DNA from 2 places in the Mediterraneibacter gnavus ATCC 29149 genome. Region 1 is predicted to be linked to the other one. Evidence: predicted binding sites of a transcription regulator. Region 1 holds the regulator's gene; the other holds the start of a gene.
What was found. Region 1 encodes Rex, which represses fermentation and respiration genes when NADH is low (regulators of the CRP and FNR family bind a similar motif). Its sites were predicted from a motif close to ATTGTTAANTANTTAACAAT; they were not measured.
Positions count from the first base shown of each region.

Region 2: the regulator Rex is predicted to act here: its motif matches at 1,905-1,924, upstream of FXV78_RS14605 (iron-sulfur cluster assembly scaffold protein).

Region 1 is NZ_CP043051.1:2,794,886-2,800,443, forward strand. Features, by position in the region: gene FXV78_RS13835 (zf-HC2 domain-containing protein) at 1-328, shown strand, start outside; gene FXV78_RS13840 (ABC-F family ATP-binding cassette domain-containing protein) at 361-2,286, opposite strand; gene FXV78_RS13845 (redox-sensing transcriptional repressor Rex) at 2,438-3,082, shown strand; gene FXV78_RS13850 (NAD(P)H-hydrate dehydratase) at 3,171-4,670, shown strand; gene alr (alanine racemase) at 4,673-5,558, shown strand, end outside.
Region 2 is NZ_CP043051.1:2,946,594-2,952,151, reverse strand. Features, by position in the region: gene FXV78_RS14610 (GGGtGRT protein) at 126-1,136, opposite strand; gene FXV78_RS14605 (iron-sulfur cluster assembly scaffold protein) at 1,155-1,847, opposite strand; gene FXV78_RS14600 (CinA family protein) at 1,976-2,500, opposite strand; gene pgsA (CDP-diacylglycerol--glycerol-3-phosphate 3-phosphatidyltransferase) at 2,502-3,044, opposite strand; gene rimO (30S ribosomal protein S12 methylthiotransferase RimO) at 3,044-4,366, opposite strand; gene rpoZ (DNA-directed RNA polymerase subunit omega) at 4,446-4,691, opposite strand; gene gmk (guanylate kinase) at 4,695-5,333, opposite strand; gene FXV78_RS14575 (YicC/YloC family endoribonuclease) at 5,363-5,558, opposite strand, start outside.

The sequences.
Region 1 (5,558 bases):
TGATCCACAGAAAATGGAAGTGGAAATAGTCGGAGAGGATGCCTATTTATCCTATGCAGGAAGTGATTCGGCAGGCTCTGTTTTTTGTAACCCTGTAACAGTGGGAGAGGGAGCAGAAAAAAGGGAAATTGCAATGGTTTATTTAAATCGAAACCTGTGGTCCACATATATACAACCTCATTTGCAAGAGCAGAACGAAGATGAGATGATCTATCTCGGAAAAGCTGCGGATATGGATATCATATACTATGGAAAGTTTGATGTGGAAAATTTTTATGAAAAAATACCGGAGATATTAAAAGAAATGACTCCTATCTGGAAGAAGTGATATTAGAAAATGAAATGGAAAGGACTCGCAGATTATTCTGCGAGTTCTTCCCATTTTTCGTACAGTTCTTCCAGTTCGGTATTGTTTGCATCTTTTTCCAATGCAAGTTCCTGACATTTGACAGAATTGGAATAGACTTCTTCCTGCGTCATCAGCTCGTCGATTTCCACATTTCGTTCTTCCAGAACAGCAATTCGGTCTTCCGTCTTTTTCAGTTCATTTTTTCGTTTTCGTTCTTTTGCCTGCAGTTCCTTTTGTTCCTGCCAGCTTAGTTTGGAGTCTGAAGGTGTCGATTCGGTGGTATTTTGAGGAACTGTCTGATCAGCAGCCGGGGTGGCGTATGCGGCGGTCAGTTCTTCTTTTTTCTCCAGATAGTAATCATAGTTTCCGATATAATTGACAAAAGTCTGGTTGACCAGTTCCAGAATCCGGGTGGCAGTCTGGTTGATAAAGTACCGGTCATGGGATACGTACAGAACCGTGCCGGTATATTCGTTGAGTGCCTGCTCCAGAATTTCTTTGGAAGTAATATCCAGGTGGTTGGTCGGCTCGTCAAGAATCAGAAAATTGGCTTCTGAAAGCATCAGTTTTGCAAGAGAGACACGTCCTTTTTCTCCACCGCTTAAATCCCGGATCAGCTTGTAGACATCGTCTCCGGTAAACTGAAATGCTGCAAGAGTGTTTCGGATCTGCGTATTGGTGAGTGTCGGATAATCGTCGGAAATCTCGTCGAAAATAGTTTTTTCATTGTGCAGCACATGATGTTCCTGATCGTAGTATCCGATCTGAACTTTAGAACCCAGTGTAAAACTTCCGGAATCCGGTTCTACGACCTGATTGAGTATTTTCAAGAGTGTTGTTTTTCCGGTTCCATTGTCTCCGATGATCGCTACGTGCTCTCCGCGCTTGATTTCAAAGCTGATATCATGGAATAACACCTGACTGTCAAAACGTTTCCCGAGGGATTCGATACTTAAAACGTCATTTCCACTGACTTCGGAAGGTTCCAGTGTAAAGTGCATCTCTCTTGCCGCTTCTGCGGGTCTTTCGACAGGTGTGATTTTGGAGAGCATTTTTTCCCTGCTTTCCGCGCGTTTGATTGATTTTTCACGGTTGAAAGAGCGCAGTTTTTCAATGACTGCTTCCTGATGCTTGATTTCACGCTGCTGGTTTAAATATTCTTTGAGCTGCGCATCCCGGATCATCTGTTTTTTCTGTGCATAGTCTTTGTAATTGCCGGTATACATGCGTACAGAGCCGTTTTCAATCTCGATGACCTTTGTCACAACGCGGTTTAAGAAAAACCGGTCATGGGAAACAATCAGAACTGCACCCGGATAGTTCAGAAGATACGTCTCCAGCCAGCTGATGGAGTTCAGATCCAGGTGGTTGGTCGGTTCGTCCAACAACAGGATATCTGGTTTTGTGAGCAAAAGTTTTCCGAGAGATACCCTGGTTTTCTGACCGCCGGAAAGGGTGTCTGTGGGTTTTGAGAATTCTTCTTCTGTAAAGCCAAGACCTTTTAAAACACCGGTGATCTCACTTTCGTAGGCGTAACCGTTTTTCGATTCAAATTCTGACATCAGCCGGTTGTAAGTGTTTAAACGGTTTGTCAGTTCCTCTCCGGAAAGAGATTTTAACTCCAGTTCGATGGCGCGGATCTGGGCCTCCAGAGCGATAATATCAGATTTTGCAGTTTTTAGTTCTTCATAGATCGTGTTTGTAGTATCCAGATTCTGATGCTGGGCAAGATAGCCAAGCGTCTTTCCTTTTGTCAGAATAACGTCTCCTTCATCCAGAGGCAGTTCTCCTACGATCATTTTGAAGATTGTTGATTTTCCTGCACCGTTGACGCCGACAAGTGCAGCTTTTTCACGGTCTTCTACATGAAAAGAGCCATCCCGGACAATGAGATGGTCGCCGAATGATTTATTTAAATTATGACATGCGAGTATCATGAAATTCCTCCTGTATTTTGACAATAACTGATTATTTCGAATCATCACCATTTCATTATAACGAAAACACGGCAAAATACAATATAAAAGTTTGACTTATCTTTCACAATTCTATATAATAAGAAAAGATTAAAATTGGAGGGTACAATCAGTGGAAGAAAGAAAAATATCCCGTGCAGTTATCAGCAGGCTCCCCAGATATTATAGATACCTTGGAGATTTGATGGAAGATCAGGTGGAGAGGATCTCATCCAACGATCTAAGTAAGAAGATGCATGTCACGGCATCCCAGATTCGACAGGATCTCAATAATTTCGGGGGATTCGGGCAACAGGGATACGGGTATAATGTAAAATATTTATATACGGAGATCGGCAAGATTCTCGGACTGGACAGAAGCCACAATTTCATTATCATAGGTGCAGGTAATCTGGGACAGGCTCTTGCTAATTATGCCTCTTTTGAAAAAGGCGGATTTATTTTAAAAGGACTTTTTGATGTGAATCCCCGGCTTGAAGGAGTTGCCATCCGCGGAATTCCGGTACGGATGATGGATGAGCTGCAGGAATTTCTTCAGAACAATGAGATTGAGATTGCAGCACTGACGATTCCAAAATCGAAAGCAAAAGAAGTTGCAGAGTTATTAGTGGACAATGGAATCCAGGCTATCTGGAATTTTGCACATACAGATCTGAATCTGCCAAAAGATGTGATCGTAGAAAGCGTACATCTTTCAGACAGTCTGATGAAGCTGTCATATAATGTCAGTCGTCACCGGGAAGAACAAAACAAGTAAGAATAACTCAGTTCATGTGCAAAGGCGTGTGGTCGGAAAATATCTGGCTGCACGTCCTTTCTTTTCAGGAGCAGAAGGGAGATCGGGTATGAGATATTTACCAGACGGAGCGTGGATGCAGAGAGCGGATGAATATACGATTCAAAAGATCGGGATTCCTTCTCTGGTATTGATGGAGCGGGCAGCTCTGAAAACAGTGGAAGTGATGAAAGAGAAAGGAATCAGTCTGGATCACTGTCTTGTTGTGTGCGGAAGTGGAAATAATGGTGGAGATGGATTCGCCGTTGCAAGACTTCTTTATCTGGAGGGAAAAGATGTGTGTGCGGTTTTTGCAGGGAAAGAAACATCCATGAGTGAAGAATGCAGACAGCAGAGGCAGATCGCATCCAATCTGGGTGTTTCCGTTGTCACAAACATTCCCCCAAAAGAATATACTGTTGTCATAGATGCTGTGTTTGGTGTAGGTTTAAGCAGGACGATCGAGGGGCATTATAAAGATGTGATCGAAGAAATGAACCAGATACATGCAGAGAAAGTGGCAATCGATATTCCGTCAGGAATCAGCTCTTTTGACGGACAGGTGCTGGGAACGGCATTTCATGCGGACTTGACAGTTTCTTTTGCATGTGAGAAACTGGGAACTGTTTTGTTTCCGGGATCCGATTATGCGGGCGAGGTAATCCCTGTGGAAATCGGGATCGGGACAAAACTTTTTGAAGAAAATCCGGAAGTCTGTTACACATTGGAAAAATCGGATCTTTCCAAATTTCTTCCGGATCGGAAAAAGAATTCCCACAAGGGAAGTTATGGAAAGATTCTGATGATCACGGGCAGTAAGGGGATGTCTGGTGCGGCATACTTAAGTGCACGTGCAGCTTATATAAGTGGTGGCGGTCTGGTACAGATCTATACAGAAGAATCGAACCGGACGATTTTGCAGCAGCTCTTACCGGAAGCGATCGTATCCACCTATACAGAATATGAGGAAGAAAAACTGCAAAGTCTTTTGAAGTGGGCAGATGTAATCTGTATCGGATGCGGACTTGGAAAAAGCAGGACCGCCGGGCAGATACTTTCTTATTTGATGAAATATGCAGAGGTCCCATGTGTGATCGATGCAGACGGTTTGAATCTTTTGGCGGATCATATGGAACTTCTTCCAAAAGAAAAAAAGCCATTTGTACTGACACCACATATGAAAGAAATGGCAGGACTTTTGGGGTGTACCATCCCGGAACTTGGGAAAAACAGATTTGCTGCGTTAAAAGAATTTACAGACAGCTATGGTGTTGTTTGTGCACTGAAGGATGCACGTACGCTTGTGGCAGGAAAAGACCGGCAGATGTTTCTGAATACTGCTGGAAACAGTGCGATGGCAAAGGCCGGTTCCGGCGATGTGCTTGCCGGAGTGATCACAGGGCTTCTGGCGCAGCATATGAAAGTGTATGAAGGGACTGTGCTGGGAGTGTATCTTCATGCCTGTGGAGGAGATGCAGCCAGAGAGAGGAGAGGCGCTTACAGCGTTCTGGCAGAAGATCTGACAGAGGGGATCGCAGCTTGTATCAAAAAGACAGAAAAGGGGAGATAATGATGGAAAAACACAGCAGAGTGTATGCAGAGATTGATCTGGATGCAATTTCATATAACATGGAACAGATGAAAAAGAGGGTTGGAGAAGGCGCAAAATTTATTGCCGTAGTGAAAACAGACGGATATGGACATGGTGCGGTTCCGATTGCCTGTATGCTGGATGACGATCCGGATGTATGGGGCTATGCGACTGCGACTCTGGAAGAAGCAGTGGAGCTTCACAGAGCGGGAATTCAAAAACCGACGATGGTGCTGGGATGTGTGTTCCCGGACCAGTATGAAGAAATGATAAAAGAAGAGGTGCGCGCCACAGTATACACACTGGATATGGCACATGAGATTTCGAATCTTGCCCGAAAGTTGGGAAAAACAGCGTATTTTCATATCAAGATCGATACAGGGATGGAACGGCTCGGATTTCCGGCAACAGAGGAGAGCGCAGATCTCATCGGGCAGATTGAAAAACTTCCGAATGTATGCCTGGAAGGAATGTTTACGCATTTTGCAAAAGCAGATGAGCTGGATAAAACATTTTCAGAAGAGCAGTACAGAAAATTTGTATGGATGAGAAATGAGGTTGAAAAGCGGGGGATTTCGATTTCGCAATACCATTGCGATAACAGCGCGGGAATCATTGATTTTCCACAGTGGAAACAAAATCTGGTCCGTGCGGGAATTGCGTTGTACGGACTGTATCCGTCAGAGGAAGTAAAAAAAGAGACTGTGGACTTAAAGCCGGCACTTCGCCTGGTCAGCCACGTCAGCTTTGTGAAAGAAGTAGAGCCGGGAGCTTCCATCAGTTACGGAGGGACTTTTACGGCAGATAAGAAAATGAAAGTGGCTACCATTCCGGTAGGATACGGGGACGGTTATGCGAGAGGCTTAT
Region 2 (5,558 bases), 150 kb from region 1:
TACCACTTATATCTTAGGTACACAAAATGTACACAACTGGTATTATTTTTTGTTTTTTAGAATGTATTGTGTAATCTAAACAAACTTATACAAATTGAACAGTCCCTTATTCTAAGCCAATTTTCTTAGAATTTTCCTTCTTTTGCTGATTCCTCGATCGCTACTGCAACAGCAACAGTCATTCCAACCATCGGATTGTTACCAGCGCCGATCAGTCCCATCATCTCTACGTGAGCCGGTACAGAAGAAGATCCTGCAAACTGAGCATCAGAGTGCATACGTCCTAATGTATCTGTCATACCGTAAGAAGCCGGTCCTGCTGCCATGTTGTCTGGGTGAAGTGTACGTCCTGTACCACCACCTGAAGCAACTGAGAAGTATTTCTTTCCTGCTTCGATGCATTCTTTTTTGTATGTTCCTGCAACTGGATGCTGGAAACGTGTCGGGTTTGTAGAGTTACCTGTGATAGATACGTCTACTCCCTCTTTCCACATGATTGCAACACCTTCACGAACATCATTTGCTCCGTAGCAGTTTACTTTAGAACGAAGTCCGTCAGAATATGCTGTACGGGAAACCTCTTTTAATTCTCCTGTGTAGTAGTCATACTCTGTCTGAACATATGTAAATCCGTTGATTCTGGAAATGATCTTTGCTGCATCTTTTCCAAGACCATTTAAGATAACACGAAGTGGTTTTTTACGAACCTTGTTCGCTTTTTCAGCAATACCGATTGCACCTTCTGCGGCTGCGAAAGACTCATGTCCTGCGAGGAATGCGAAACAGTCTGTCTCTTCTTCCAGAAGCATTTTTCCTAAGTTACCATGTCCAAGACCTACTTTTCTCTGGTCTGCAACAGATCCAGGGATACAGAATGCCTGAAGACCTTCTCCGATTGCAGCAGCAGCGTCAGCAGCTCTTCTGCAGTCTTTTTTGATTGCGATAGCAGCACCTACAATGTAAGCCCAGCATGCATTTTCAAAACAGATCGGCTGGATTCCTTTTACCTGATTGTAAACATCCAGTCCAGCATCTTTTGTGATTTTTTCAGCTTCTTCGATAGAAGCAATTCCGTAGCTGTTTAATACAGCATTGATTTTATCAATTCGTCTTTCATATGATTCAAATAAAGCCATTTTAAGTCCTCCTATCGCCTATTCCTGTCTTGGGTCGATGATCTTAACTGCATCATCCACGCGTCCATACTGTCCCTGTGCTTTTTCCCATGCTTCGTTTGGTGTATCACCTTTTTTAATGAAGTCTGTGAATTTACCAAGGCTTACGAATTTGTATCCGATAATTTCATTATTCTCATCCAGAGCGATACCTGTTACATAACCTTCAGCCATTTCCAGGTAACGAGGTCCTTTTGCAAGAGTTCCGTACATTGTACCAACCTGAGAACGAAGTCCTTTTCCGAGATCCTCCAGTCCTGCACCAATCGGAAGTCCATCTTCAGAGAATGCACTCTGTGTACGTCCGTATACGATCTGCAGGAATAATTCTCTCATAGCTGTGTTGATTGCATCACAGACAAGGTCTGTGTTCAGAGCTTCGAGAATTGTTTTTCCCGGAAGAATTTCAGATGCCATAGCTGCAGAATGAGTCATTCCTGAACATCCGATTGTCTCAACCAGTGCTTCCTGGATGATACCTTCTTTTACGTTCAGTGTCAGCTTACATGTTCCCTGCTGTGGAGCACACCAGCCTACACCGTGTGTCAGTCCTGAGATATCTTTAACTTCTTTTGCCTGCACCCATTTTGCTTCTTCTGGGATTGGAGCTGGTCCGTGATTTGCTCCCTGAGCTACCGGACACATCATTTCTACTTCGTGTGAATAAATCATGTTAAAACTCCTTTCAACATATGTAATTGTGTATTATTTGAGGTTTCCCTCTGCGGCTTTGATAAATTCTTAACGCCGTATTCGTTTACATTCTCTCACAAATTCCGACATTCGTCAATTATCACTTTCTATTTTTCCAGATTTTCCAGTGCTTCCACAAGCATTTCCAATGCAGTTTCCACTGTATGCTGCCTGTTTTCCATACGGTTTCCATCAAAAACACATCTTTTCGCAGTTGTCTTTCCGTTCACAGAACAGCCGATATAAACCAGACCTACCGGCTTTTCCTCTGTTCCTCCTCCCGGTCCCGCAATTCCCGTAGCGCTTAGAGCAGCCTCTGCTTTTGCCGCCTTTGCTGCTCCATTCGCCATTTCTTTTGCTGTCTGGGAACTGACTGCTCCATAACGCTCTAATGTCTCCGGGGAAACGTTTACAAGACGTATCTTTGCTTCATTGGAATATGTGATATACCCTTCATTCAATACGTCAGATGCCCCTGGAACATTCACCAGCGTTGCTGCGATCAGGCCGCCTGTGCAGGATTCCGCTGTAGTGACTGTCATTTTGTGTTCAGCAAGCAATTCCACCACACGCTCTTCCAATGTCGTCTGCGCTTCATTTTCCTTCATTTTTAAAAGCCAGTCTGTATACATCTTACATGCCTCCGTTGGTCAGTACCTGAATATTTTTTGCCACATAATCAATCAGTGAAATGATCGTAAGTGCCAGTGAAATCCAGATCAGTGCCTGCCCGATCACATCAAAAGCACCACCCAGATCCATGATCAGTACAATGACCATCGCCATCTGAAAGACTGTCTTGAATTTACCCCAGTAGCTTGCCGCGATCACAATTCCATTGTCAGACGCCACCAGACGGAATCCACTGATAATAAACTCTCTGGCAATGATCACGATCACGATCCATGCCGCCAGACTTCCTTTTTCGATCAGACAGATCATTGCTGAACATACCAGCAGTTTATCCGCAAGCGGATCCATAAACTTTCCAAAATTTGTGACCAGATTATATTTTCTGGCAATTTTTCCATCCAGCAGATCGGTCAGACTGGCCACCACAAAAATCGCCAGTGCGATCCATTTGTTCGCCACTCCACCAAGATCTGTCAGCATAAACAGCACAAAAAACGGTACCATCAGCACTCGCAGAACCGTCAGTTTATTCGGTAAATTCATCAGATAAGACCTCCTATCAAATCATAATCCACTGCTCCCGATACTTTTACCTTTGCAAAATCACCGGACATCAGTTCTTCCTCTGTGTTAACAAAAATCAAACCGTCCACATTCGGCGCATCTCTGTATGTTCTTCCCACATATGCATTTTCATCTGCTACTTTTCCTTCGATCATCACAAGCACTTCTTTTCCGACCATATTTTCCGCAGTATCAAACGCAATTTCCTGCTGCAGTTCCATCAGTTCAGCCTGGCGTTCTTCCTTGACTTCTTCCTCGATCTGCCCTTCCATCCTCGCAGCTGCAGTATCCTCCTCCGGAGAATAAGTAAACACACCGAGTCTGTCAAATTCCATCTCATCCACAAACTCCATCAGTTCCTCATGCTGCTCTTTCGTTTCTCCCGGGAATCCCGTGATCAATGTGGTGCGAAGCGCGATATCCGGAATTTCTCTCCTGAGCTTACTGATGATATCTATCAGTTCCTGTTTTGTCGTTCTTCTTCCCATACGTTTGAGAATCTCATCATTGGCATGCTGGATTGGAAGATCCAGATAATGACAGATTTTTGGTTCTTCCTTAATCGTCTGAATCAGTTCATCATAAATTTCTTCCGGATAACAATATAAAATTCGAATCCAGCGGATTCCTGAAATTTTACACAGCTCTCTCAAGAGTTTGTGCAAAGATTTTTCACCATAAAGATCTTTTCCGTACAAGGTTGTCTCCTGTGCAACCAGAATCAGTTCCTTTACCCCTTGTTCTGCCAGATATTCTGCTTCTGACAGGAGCTGCTCCATCGGCACACTCCGGAAATTTCCACGGATCTTTGGAATAATACAATACGTACAATGCTTGTCGCACCCTTCTGCGATTTTCAGATACGCAAAATGACCGCCCGTAGTCACCAGACGTTTTGTCTCCACTTCCGGAAGGAGATCTGTATCGGCCAATGTCAGTGTATGGTGCCCCTTTAGTGCCTCGTCAATCGCATCTAAAATCTTGTCGTATGCAGTCGTTCCAAGCACTGCATCCACTTCCGGGATCTCATCTAAAATCTCCTGACGATAGCGCTGTGCCAGACATCCTGTAACAATCAGGGCTTTTAATCTGCCCTCTTTTTTATATTCTGCCATCTCCAGAATGTTCTGAATACTCTCCTCTTTGGCATCGTGGACAAAACAGCAGGTATTGATCACGATCACATCTGCCTGTGTCTCTTCCTCTACCATCTGATATCCTCTGGATGCCAGCATCCCCAGCATCACTTCTGTGTCCACCAGATTTTTATCACACCCGAGGGAAATAAAAAGTATATTCATATTTCATTTTTCTCCTTTTTTCAACAGTCAGAAAGGCAGATACCATATGGCATCTGCCCCTTATCTTCTCTTTCTATGCCTATTCCTCTTCTGCGTTTTCTGCCAGAATCTTGAGTTCGCCTGCATTCATCTCTTCAATTGCAATTGACAGAGGTTTCTCTCCTGCCTTTGCATGTACCATCGGAAGATCTCCGTCAATCAACTGTCTCGCTCTTTTGGACGTTGCCATAACAATGGAATACCGGCTGTTTACAACCTTTGATTCCCCTTCCTCAACGTCCTGATTTACGACCTTCATCAAATCTGTATAAGATGGATGTAACATATTCTATCTGTCTCCTTTCACATTCCCTTTTAAATCCTGTTTCATACTCTGAATAAAGCTCTCATTACGGAAACTTCTTTGATGCTCTCCCTGGATGATCTTATGCATCTCGGATACACAGACATCCAGATCATCATTAATCACCAGATAATCATACTGATCCATGTACTCTGACTCCTCCACTGCCCTTGCCAGTCTGGACTCGATCACCTCCATGGTCTCTGTCCCTCTTCCGACCAGACGTCTGCGCAGCTCTTTGGCAGACGGCGGCGTCACAAACAAAAGCAATGTGTCCGGAAAGCGTTCCTTTACCTTGAGCGCTCCCTGAATCTCAATCTCCAGAATCACATCTTTTCCCGCTTCCAGCTGCTGTTCTACATAGGTACGCGGTGTTCCATAATAATTTTCCACGTATCTAGCATACTCTATCAGCTCTTCTTTCGCAATCATTTTTTCAAATTCTTCGGTTGTTTTGAAAAAATATTCCCTTCCATCCACTTCTCCTTCTCTTGGATTTCGTGTGGTGGCAGAAACAGAAAGTGCATAAGTTTCCTCATAACGCTTCATCAATTCTTTCATCAGTGTTCCTTTTCCTGCCCCTGAAAATCCGGATACAACGATCAAAATCCCTCTCTGATTCATCTCTTTAAAATTTCTCCTTTATCTCCTGGTTATTCAATATTTTGTATCTGTTCTCTGATTTTTTCAATCTCTGTCTTTAGTCCGATGGCATAATTCGAAACTTCCAGATCATTCGCCTTGGATAAAATCGTATTCGCCTCCCGGTTCATCTCCTGTGCGATGAAATCCAGCTTACGCCCGATTCCCTCCGACTCTTCCAGTGTATTTCTCATATGTGCGATATGA